DNA from 3 places in the Pseudoalteromonas sp. MMG006 genome. Region 1 is predicted to be linked to each of the others. Evidence: predicted binding sites of a transcription regulator. Region 1 holds the regulator's gene; each other region holds the start of a gene.
The links. Region 1 encodes MetJ, which represses methionine synthesis genes. Its sites were predicted from a motif close to TAGACGTCTAGACGTCTA; they were not measured.
Positions count from the first base shown of each region.

Region 2: msrA (peptide-methionine (S)-S-oxide reductase MsrA) is a predicted target of MetJ. The motif match lies at 2,096-2,113, and genes of this name have one in related genera.
Region 3: metA (homoserine O-succinyltransferase) is a predicted target of MetJ. The motif match lies at 1,237-1,254, and genes of this name have one in related genera.

Region 1 covers NZ_JAGJEJ010000008.1:60,706-63,996, reverse strand. Annotated here, with positions in the region: gene metB (cystathionine gamma-synthase) at 188-1,375, opposite strand; gene metJ (met regulon transcriptional regulator MetJ) at 1,644-1,964, shown strand; gene J8L73_RS09895 (malic enzyme-like NAD(P)-binding protein) at 2,028-3,269, opposite strand.
Region 2 covers NZ_JAGJEJ010000005.1:34,397-37,687, reverse strand. Annotated here, with positions in the region: gene J8L73_RS07070 (biotin-dependent carboxyltransferase family protein) at 387-1,319, opposite strand; gene pxpB (5-oxoprolinase subunit PxpB) at 1,312-1,980, opposite strand; gene msrA (peptide-methionine (S)-S-oxide reductase MsrA) at 2,176-3,291, shown strand, end outside.
Region 3 covers NZ_JAGJEJ010000002.1:92,977-96,267, forward strand. Annotated here, with positions in the region: gene ettA (energy-dependent translational throttle protein EttA) at 1-123, opposite strand, end outside; gene J8L73_RS02920 (porin family protein) at 455-1,108, shown strand; gene metA (homoserine O-succinyltransferase) at 1,331-2,278, shown strand; gene J8L73_RS02930 (homocysteine S-methyltransferase family protein) at 2,268-3,291, shown strand, end outside.

The DNA of each region.
Region 1 (3,291 bases):
AAGAAAACCGTGTCGATAACAAGGCAAAAATTTCGTTGTTTAGTTGTTCTATATGAGAAATTTTTAACAAAGTTAGCCTGCGGTTTCCCCCCTCAAACCGACTAGGTGTTATTGCGCTTTGGGACTACTACCAAAGCGCTGGATGAGCTGCATTTAATTCTACATTCCCATCAGGCGTACCAGCCCCTTAACCTATGCGGTTAACGTTTTTGTTTTGTCCTGGTTTTACAAGGTTAAAAACGCGCTCGAAGTCGGCAACTAAATCGTTTATATCTTCAATACCTACAGAAATACGAATGAGCGTATCACCCACCCCTGCTTCTAAACGGGCTTTAGGTTCCATTCCTGCATGCGTCATCGTTGCAGGGTGACAAATTAAGCTCTCTACGCCACCTAGCGATTCTGCTAAGCTAAATGCTTCAAGGCTTGTTAAAAATGCCGCAGCGTCGTTAACATCGCCTTTAATATCAAAGCTCACCATACCACCAAAGCCAAGTTGTTGAGCCTTTGCTAATGTATGTTGAGGGTGTGACTCAAGGCCTGGGTAGTAAACCTGGCTTACAAATTCAGAGCTCTCAAGGTACTTTGCAATTGCAAGCGCATTTTCTTGATGCTGCCTTAAACGTACGTTTAAAGTACGTAAACCACGAAGCGTTAAATAACTATCAAACGGTGCACCTGTAATACCAATGTTATTTGCCCACCAAGCAAGCTCATCACCAAGTTCTTGTGTTGCAGCAATTACGGCGCCGCCTACAACATCCGAGTGGCCATTAATATATTTAGTCGTCGAGTGAACAACAATATCTACACCAAATTTGATTGGGTTTTGCAGCGCAGGTGATAAAAACGTGTTATCGGCAGCAACAAGCGCCCCACACTGCTTAGCTATATCGGTGACAGCTTTAATATCGGTTAGACGCAGTACTGGGTTACTTGGTGTTTCAATCCATATTAATTTAGGTTTTATGGCTAAAATTTTATTTAAGCTTTCTTGTTTAGTTAAATCTAAAACTTCGAGTTTTAGTAATCCGCGTTTTTGCAAAGACGTAAATAAACGGTAGCTTCCACCATAACAATCATGTGGAATTACTAAGGTATCGTCATTATTTAGTAACTGAGTCGCTAAATGCACCGCAGCCATACCTGTGGCAGTGATAATGCCACGCGCACCACCTTCAAGTTCAGCCAGCGTTTCGGCTAATATATCGCGATTAGGATTACCGCTTCGTCCATAATCGTACTGGCGCTTTGTATCAAAGTCGGCAAACGAATACGTAGTCGACAAATAAATTGGCGGAACTACAGCGCCGTGGTGTTTATCTGCATCTACGCCGTTGCGAACTGCAATAGTCGCTTTGTTTTTTTCGCTCATATTCGTCACCTGATTAATTTGGATGTTTAGACGTCCAAAAGAGTAAGTTATCTGTTTTAATAAGTCAAAGATTTTAAAGCTCTAGATGGCTAAAAATAACAGACCGATAAAACTTGAATGGGGCTATATTTACTATTACAGCCAGCTTATTAAGATAGATTGGTATCTATTATTTGACTATCTTTTTTAAATCGATAGAATTTCACGCATATTTACACGCTTTTTACGCCGTGTTAGAAATTAATAATCTGAGGCAACGATACATCTTATGGCTAAATGGAATGGTGAGTATATTCACCCATACGCAGAACACGGGAAAAAATCAGAGCAAGTTAAAAAGATCACCGTTTCGATCCCGCTAAATGTATTAAAAGTTTTAACGGATGAGCGTACGCGCCGTCAAATAAATAATCTTCGCCATGCAACAAACAGTGAGTTGTTATGCGAAGCATTTTTGCATGCATTTACGGGCCAGCCATTACCAAATGACGATGACCTACGTAAAGACAACGCAGAAAAAGTACCGGAAGAAGTTAAGAAGATAATGCAAGAAATGGGCTTAGAAGTGCCTATTTTAAACGAAGAATAAATCGTTACCTTTTTAAACAAAAACCTCAGCATTACTGAGGTTTTTTTGTTTAAGCGCTATACACTACGCCATATAATTTTCAGGTAAGTCGATTTGCGCAACACCTGATTCTACCGCAGCCTCAGCAACGGCTTTAGCTATGCGAGGCAATAAACGTGGATCCATTGGCTTAGGAATAATGTAGTCTGCGCCAAACTCAAGCTTATCAACACCTGCAGCTTTTAACACTTCTGCTGGTACTGGTTCTTTAGCTATGCTTCGGATAGCCTCTACGGCGGCAATTTTCATTTCATCGTTAATAGCACTCGCACGTACATCTAGTGCGCCACGAAAAATAAACGGAAAACATAAAACATTATTTACTTGGTTAGGGTAATCAGATCGTCCCGTTGCCATAATTAAGTCGTTACGTGCGCCATGCGCAAGTGCAGGATCTATCTCAGGATCTGGGTTTGAACATGCAAACACCACAGGTTTTTCTGCCATTAGCTTTAAATCTTCGGCAGCTAATAAGTTAGGACCCGAAACCCCCACAAATACGTCAGCATCTGCAATTACATCTTGCAATGTGCGTTTGTCGGTATTATTAGCAAAAAGTTTTTTGTATTCGTTTAAGTCATCGCGACGAGTATGAATAACGCCTTTGCGGTCAAGCATATAAATATGTTCGCGCAATGCACCACATTTAATTAAAAGCTCCATACAGGCCACTGCAGCAGCACCTGCACCTAAACAAACTATTATCGCATCCTCGATTGACTTACCTTGTACTTCCAGCGCATTTAGCATACCAGCTGCCGTTACAATGGCGGTACCGTGTTGGTCATCGTGAAAAACGGGAATACTACAACGCTCAATTAATGCTTTTTCAATTTCAAAACACTCTGGTGCTTTAATATCTTCAAGGTTAATCCCACCAAAAGTATCCGCAATATTTGCCACGGTATTAATAAAATCTTCAGTGGTGCGATGCTTAACTTCAATATCGATAGAGTCGAGCCCAGCAAAACGTTTAAATAAGAGCGCCTTGCCTTCCATAACGGGTTTAGAAGCTAAAGGCCCTAAATTACCCAGTCCTAAAATTGCAGTACCATTAGTAATTACCGCAACAGTATTGCCTTTACCTGTATATTTATAAGCATTAGCAGGATCTGCTGCTATTTCACGAACGGGTTCGGCAACACCTGGGCTGTATGCGAGCGCGAGATCTTGTACCGTCTCAGCGGGCTTGGTTAGTTCAATACTAATTTTACCTGGTACTGGGTGCGAGTGATAATGTAGTGCTTGTTCACGAAAGTCTGACATAACGCGATGGTATCCTGCAATT
Region 2 (3,291 bases), on a different contig from region 1:
TTGCAATGATTGTTTTTACACCATTATTGCTGTTCAAAGCTTGAGCTATCGTGAGCTTGAGCGTGTTTATATGGGATATTTACACATAATTTCAGCACCATTGTGGTGCATGATGTATAGAAGGCAAATACAAATTAACCATCAAATTTAAATCTAAAAAGTGTGCATTAATAATATTAAAGCTTACTTACAAGGAGCTATTTATGGGTTCTAGTATTCGCTGTGCATTCCAAATACCACTTAATGGGCAAGGCTTATGCTGTGACCTTTAATTAAAAGTGCCTTGGTTATATAGTTCAAACATATATTTTGTAAAGCCAATTACAAAATATATGTTATTAAGCAGCCAATAACTCAAATTAAACATGAGGCACTTTCAAGACAAGTTACTTTTTATTTTTTAGTGCAATTTTTAATTGTTCTAAATGGCCACTCAATTTGTGCTTCGCTTTAGCTGCATCTTCAATAGTAACGTATTCAAACTTTACTAAATCACCCGGTCTAAATTGTGCAAATTGATGAAGATCTGCTTCTATCACAGTCCCAAGTAAAGGATAGCCACCAGTAGTTTGAGCGTCATTTAGTAATACAATAGGATCACCATTTGGTGGTAATTGTATGCTACCTGGGCTAACGCCAATTGATGGTAGTGAGTGAGTATGTGTCAGTGAGTTGACTGCATTTTCCAGCTTGACTCCCATGCGGTTGCTATTATAAGACACCTTAAAGCGTGTATTTATAAAAACATCCGCAATAACATTCCCAAGAATGTGGGTATGTGGGCTTGCGTAAACTCTAATTATTTGTCGTTTAGGGGGGGCTAACGCACCTGTTTGTTTAAAGTTATTATTAATGTATTCGTCTATTGGTAAAATAACGCCTGCGCTTAGCGCTTTGCCATTAAGCCCGCCAAAAGAAGCATTTAAATCAGTAGCGCGCGAATCCATAATTACCGGTGTTTTAATACCACCTTTAACCGCTAAATAGGCTCTCAATCCTGCGCGTCCTGTATTAAAGCATATAGTTTGGTTGGCCCTAACTTTATAACTCCAGCCTGGGTAAATTGGTTTACCATCTATGCTTGCTTGTAAGTCGGCACCATGAAGTGCTATTTCGGTGCTGCATAAAAACGCCAACTCGCATAAGCCAACAGTAATCTCAAGTACTGCGTCATTGTCGTTATTATTTATCAAACGATTAGCAATCACTTGTGCGTAGGGATCTAAACTGCCTGTTTTACTTACCCCTAAGTGCCTATAACCTGTTCGACCAAGATCTTGTATGCTTAATTGCACGCCTGGCTTTATCACTTTAATCATGGGTAATATCCTCACTTAAACTACACGGAACAAACTCAAGCGTATCACCGGGATTAATTAAACAAGGTGTTTGTAAAGTGTGGTCGAATAATTGAGTGCTAGTTTGGCCAATAATATGCCAACCACCAGGAGTGTCGGCAGGGTAAATAGCTGTTTTGTCAGCTCCAATGGCTACAGAACCTTTTGGCACCTTTGTGCGGGGCTCTTTGCGCCTAGGCGTGTGTAAACGTTCATCAAGGCCATGTAAGTAAGCAAATCCGGGTTGAAAACCTAAAAATAAAACGTGGTAATGGGTTTTACTATGGATGTTGACAACATCTTCAGTGGTTAAATTATTATATTGTGCGACGTAGGCTAAATCTTCGCCGTTATAAACAGTATTAATTTTATGATGCTGGGATTTAAAAGATGTGCTTTTTACGTCATCCCAAATAGTTAATAGTGTTTTTTGCCATTTATTTAAATTTTGGGCGTTTTTTAAATACAAAGTAAGAGAATTCATCGCGGGTACTAAATCAGTAAAATCGCCGCTTTGCTTGCAATATTCTGCTAGTGTCCAAATTTTTTTTTGGATAGAGAGTACGTTATTTGGTTCTAAATGCGATGCATCAAAGAGTAATGAGCTGTTACTTAATGCAAAAAGGGAAGGGATCTGACTCATAAATAACCTGATAAAAACAACATATTCTAACGCTAACACAGATAAATTAATTAGTTCATAGTGTTGCGATGAATGAATAGGCATAAATAAATCTTGCAAGCTAACCTGAACTCTGTGTACTTATAAACGTATAGATGAAATTAAAAACACGATAAGGAGGTCTTACTTAGCACGTACATGTTTAAGAGGCATTTTATGAAACACCAGCATTTATTATATTTATCAGGCGCTGCTATTATATTTAGCGCAGGCAGTTTTGCTTTATCGATGGAAAAAGTAGAACACAGTAATTTAGAAGCCACAACGCATGTTGAAACCATAGTACTAGGCTCAGGGTGTTTTTGGGGGGCTGAAAAGCGTTACGAAGCGCTAAATGGTGTTATTAATGCAGAGTCGGGTTATGCCGATGGAAATGGCTTTAAAGCAACGTATAAAAACATAACTGATCAATCACGACGGTTTGACGAAAATAATTACGCTGAAGTTGTACAAGTTATGTATAACAGCAATATTATTTCATCAGAGGATTTACTTAAAACTTACTTTGAAAGTCACGACCCAACGCAAAAAAATCGTCAAGGTAACGACGTAGGTACACAGTATCGCTCAATTATTTTAACTACTTCAGATAAACAAGCCGAAATTGCTAAGCAAGTTAAGTCGCAGTATCAGCAACTATTAACAGACGCTAGTTATGGCAAAATTACCACACAAATTAAACCGCTTGAAGGGTTTGTATCAGCTGAAGAGTATCACCAAAATTACCTTGAAAAGAACCCAAATGGTTATTGCCCCGATCATTCTACCGGTGTTGTTTTTAATAAAAAACCAACCGAAAAAGTTGATAACGCTATGTTATTAACAGGCAAGCAAATTGTTGTTCTTGATTCACGAGAGTACTGCCCATACTGTGAAAAGTTTAAAAATACAGTGGCTAATGATTATAAAGGCACAGTGCCTATGTCGTTTCGTCATGCAGATCAGCTTGAAGGTTTAAAGATTAAATCGGCGACGTGGGCTACGCCTACGATACTTTTTTTAGAAAATGGTGAAGAAGTATATAGCCGTCAAGGTTATGCAAGCCCAGAAGAGTTTTATAAAGCGCTAGGTGCTTTCAAACTGGGTAAAAGTGATGCATATAGAGTGGCATTTAATGCAAGAACGGATCGACCTTACTGCAAGGAATATAAAGCGTTTAAAAATACGCCGGATGGTGTATTTGTAGATAAGTTAAGTGGAGAGCCATTATTTGATACACGAGATAGATTTAACTCAGGTACAGGTTGGTTATCATTTAAACATCCAGTAAAA
Region 3 (3,291 bases), on a different contig from region 1:
AAGCACACCAATTTTAGCACCCGGGAAAAAGTGCAACGAAATATCTTTTAAAATTGTGCGTTTAGGTGGCACAACTTTAGATACTCGACTCATCGAGAAAATAAACTTATCAGGTAAAACCATGGAGGAAAGCCTTCAAATAATAATAAAAATTTCAATGTTGTATTGTAGTTGTTGAGGGGTTAAACAGTCAACGAATGCCGTATAAAACAATATGTTATTCTAAACGGTACTTTATTTTATCGCCCATTTGAAACACGACAATTACAAGGTTCCTATTGTGTAAAATTCTGTAATCTATTGTTTTATATTGTTCAAATACATTTCATTTTTAACAAAATTGGTACAGTATATTTACAAGGCTGTAGGTATAAGCAAATTATATAGGCAGACCACTCTTAGTTGTTGTAAAACATCGGACTATTAAATATTACAAAGGTTTAAAGGAATTAACATGAAAATAGTTACAAAGTTAGGGGCATTACTTTTAGGTTTATACTCATTTTCGAGCCAAGCAGACATACTCCACGTAAATGGTTATTACCAAGGAGTAGGGATAGGGTCTACTCAAATTGATGTATACGAGAGTGATAGCATACAGTTTACAACGCTATACGGGCGGTTTGGTTATCAATTTTCGCGATATTTTGCGATAGAAGGTCGTGTAGGCTTTGGTTTAAATGACGAATCAACACCACTAAACGGGCTCGTTTACACGCAAAACCCGCAAGATGGTTCGCTTAGTTCAGAGCCCATTAAGAGCGAGATTGACTCAAGTCTTGATTTGCAAACAAGCATATTTGTAAAAGCTAATTACCCGATTTCATCTCGCGCTGATGTATTTTTATTTGGTGGCTATGGCAGAAATAAATTAAGTTACAATGAAGGCGACTTAAGAAATCTTGCAGAATCAATAATTGATACAGATTCAGAGGTAAATACTTCATTAATCACTGAGCAAAACTATGATGAGGGCGGTGTAACGTACGGCACTGGGATTGACTATAGGTTATCTCAACGCTGGCAAATAAGCGCTGAATACCAATATTTTGATACAGATGAAGGCGATATTTACGCACTTAATTTATCTGTAAATTATCGTTTTTAATTTCAATAGCGCTACAATTTTTTAGTAGCGCTACCTTTATACACTTAAACATAGTACTTCAATATAAATACACTCCCTCCTCATCAATAACTTTAGTAAAACTTAAAAAATAATGAATAAATTTCATTTAGACATCTATACATCTAGAGGTTGATATTTTTGGCATTCTGTTCATAATGAGAGCGTATTAATTCTCGGTTTTTATGAGCAGGAGCTTAAAAGATGCCAATTACAGTTAAAGACGAACTACCGGCGATTGCCCGTTTACGCGAAGAAAACGTGTTTGTAATGCCAAAAAGTCGTGCAAAAACGCAAGAAATACGTCCAATGCGTTTGGCTATTTTAAATTTAATGCCTAATAAAGTAGAAACCGAAGTACAGTTTATTCGTTTGCTTGCCAACTCGCCTTTGCAAGTAAATGTAGAGCTATTGCGCCTAGATACGCACCGCAGTAGTAGCAATTCTGAAGAACACCTAGATACTTTTTACCGTTATTTTTCAGAAGTAAAAAACAATAACTACGATGCCCTATTAGTCACTGGCGCACCACTAGCACACCTAGAATACGACGATGTAGCCTACTGGGACGAGCTAAAAGTGATTATTGATTGGGCAGAGCAGCACGTTACCTCCACGTTATTTTCGTGTTGGGCGGCGCATGCAGCGCTGTATCATCGTTACAATTTAAAGCGTGATTTAAAAGAAGATAAACTATGTGGCGTGTTTACTCACCAATGTTATTTTGATCACGGTGCGCTTACTCGAGGCTTCGACGATACCTTTTTAGTGCCGCACTCACGTTATGGCCACATAGATATAAATAAAATTAATGCCTGCGACGATATAGTCGTATTGGCAGGCTCTGAAAAAGTAGGCGCATACTTAATGAAAAATAAGTCGGGCAGCCAAGTGTTTATAACCGGCCACCCAGAATACGATGCCGACACACTAAAAGCAGAATACGAACGCGATTTACAAAAAAGTCCTGATGCGCCAAAACCCGAAAACTATTTTCCAGATAACGATGCAAGTAAAAAGCCGTCAAAAACGTGGCAAAGCCATGCCTTTTTGCTTTTTTCGAACTGGTTAAATTACTACGTGTACCAAACCACACCTTATGATATTAATTTAGTTAGCCAAGATGTGAGGACTAACAACTATGCCGAATAATGTGCCTACCAATAATAAGCAAAGCGAATTAAGCGCTGCGCTAAAACAGCGTATTTTAATTTTAGATGGTGCAATGGGCACTATGATCCAAACTCACAAGCTTGAAGAAGAAGACTACCGAGGTGAGCGCTTTAAAGACTGGCACGTGCTAATAAAAGGCAATAACGATTTACTAAGCCTTACCAAGCCTGAACTCATTGCCGATATACACCGCAGCTTTTTAGCCGCCGGTGCGGATATTATTGAAACCAATACTTTTAACTCAACCACCATTTCGATGGAAGATTACGACATGGCCAGCATAAGCCGTGAAGTAAACTTTGAGTCAGCTAAACTCGCACGCGCTATGTGTGACGAGTTCACTGCTAAAAATCCAGAAAAACCACGCTATGTAGCGGGTGTGTTAGGGCCAACATCTAAAACCTGTTCTATTTCGCCAGATGTAAACGACCCAGGCTACCGTAACGTAACGTTTGATAAGCTAGTTACAGCGTATGTAGAGTCTACCCTTGCATTAATGGAAGGCGGCGCTGATTTAATACTTATTGAAACCATATTCGACACCCTAAATGCAAAAGCCGCTTCATTCGCAGTAGAAGAGGCCTTTGAGCAAGCAGGGCGCACATTACCTGTAATGATCTCGGGCACCATTACTGATGCGTCAGGCCGTACGCTTTCGGGGCAAACAACCGAAGCATTTTATAATTCTATTCGCCATATTAAGCCTATTTCGATTGGCCTTAACTGCGCCCTAGGGCCAGACTTACTTCGCCAATACGTAGAAGAGCTTTCGCGCGTATGTGAAACATTTACCTCAGTGCACCCCAATGCCGGTTTACCAAATGAATTTGGTGAGTACGACCTAGAAGCGGACGATATGGCAGTCGAAATTATAGATTGGGGCAAGTCGGGCTTTATAAATATTGTGGGTGGTTGCTGTGGTACAACGCCTGCACATATTCGTGCGTTTGCCAAAGGCCTTGAAGGGGTAAAGCCTCGTGCGTTACCAGAGC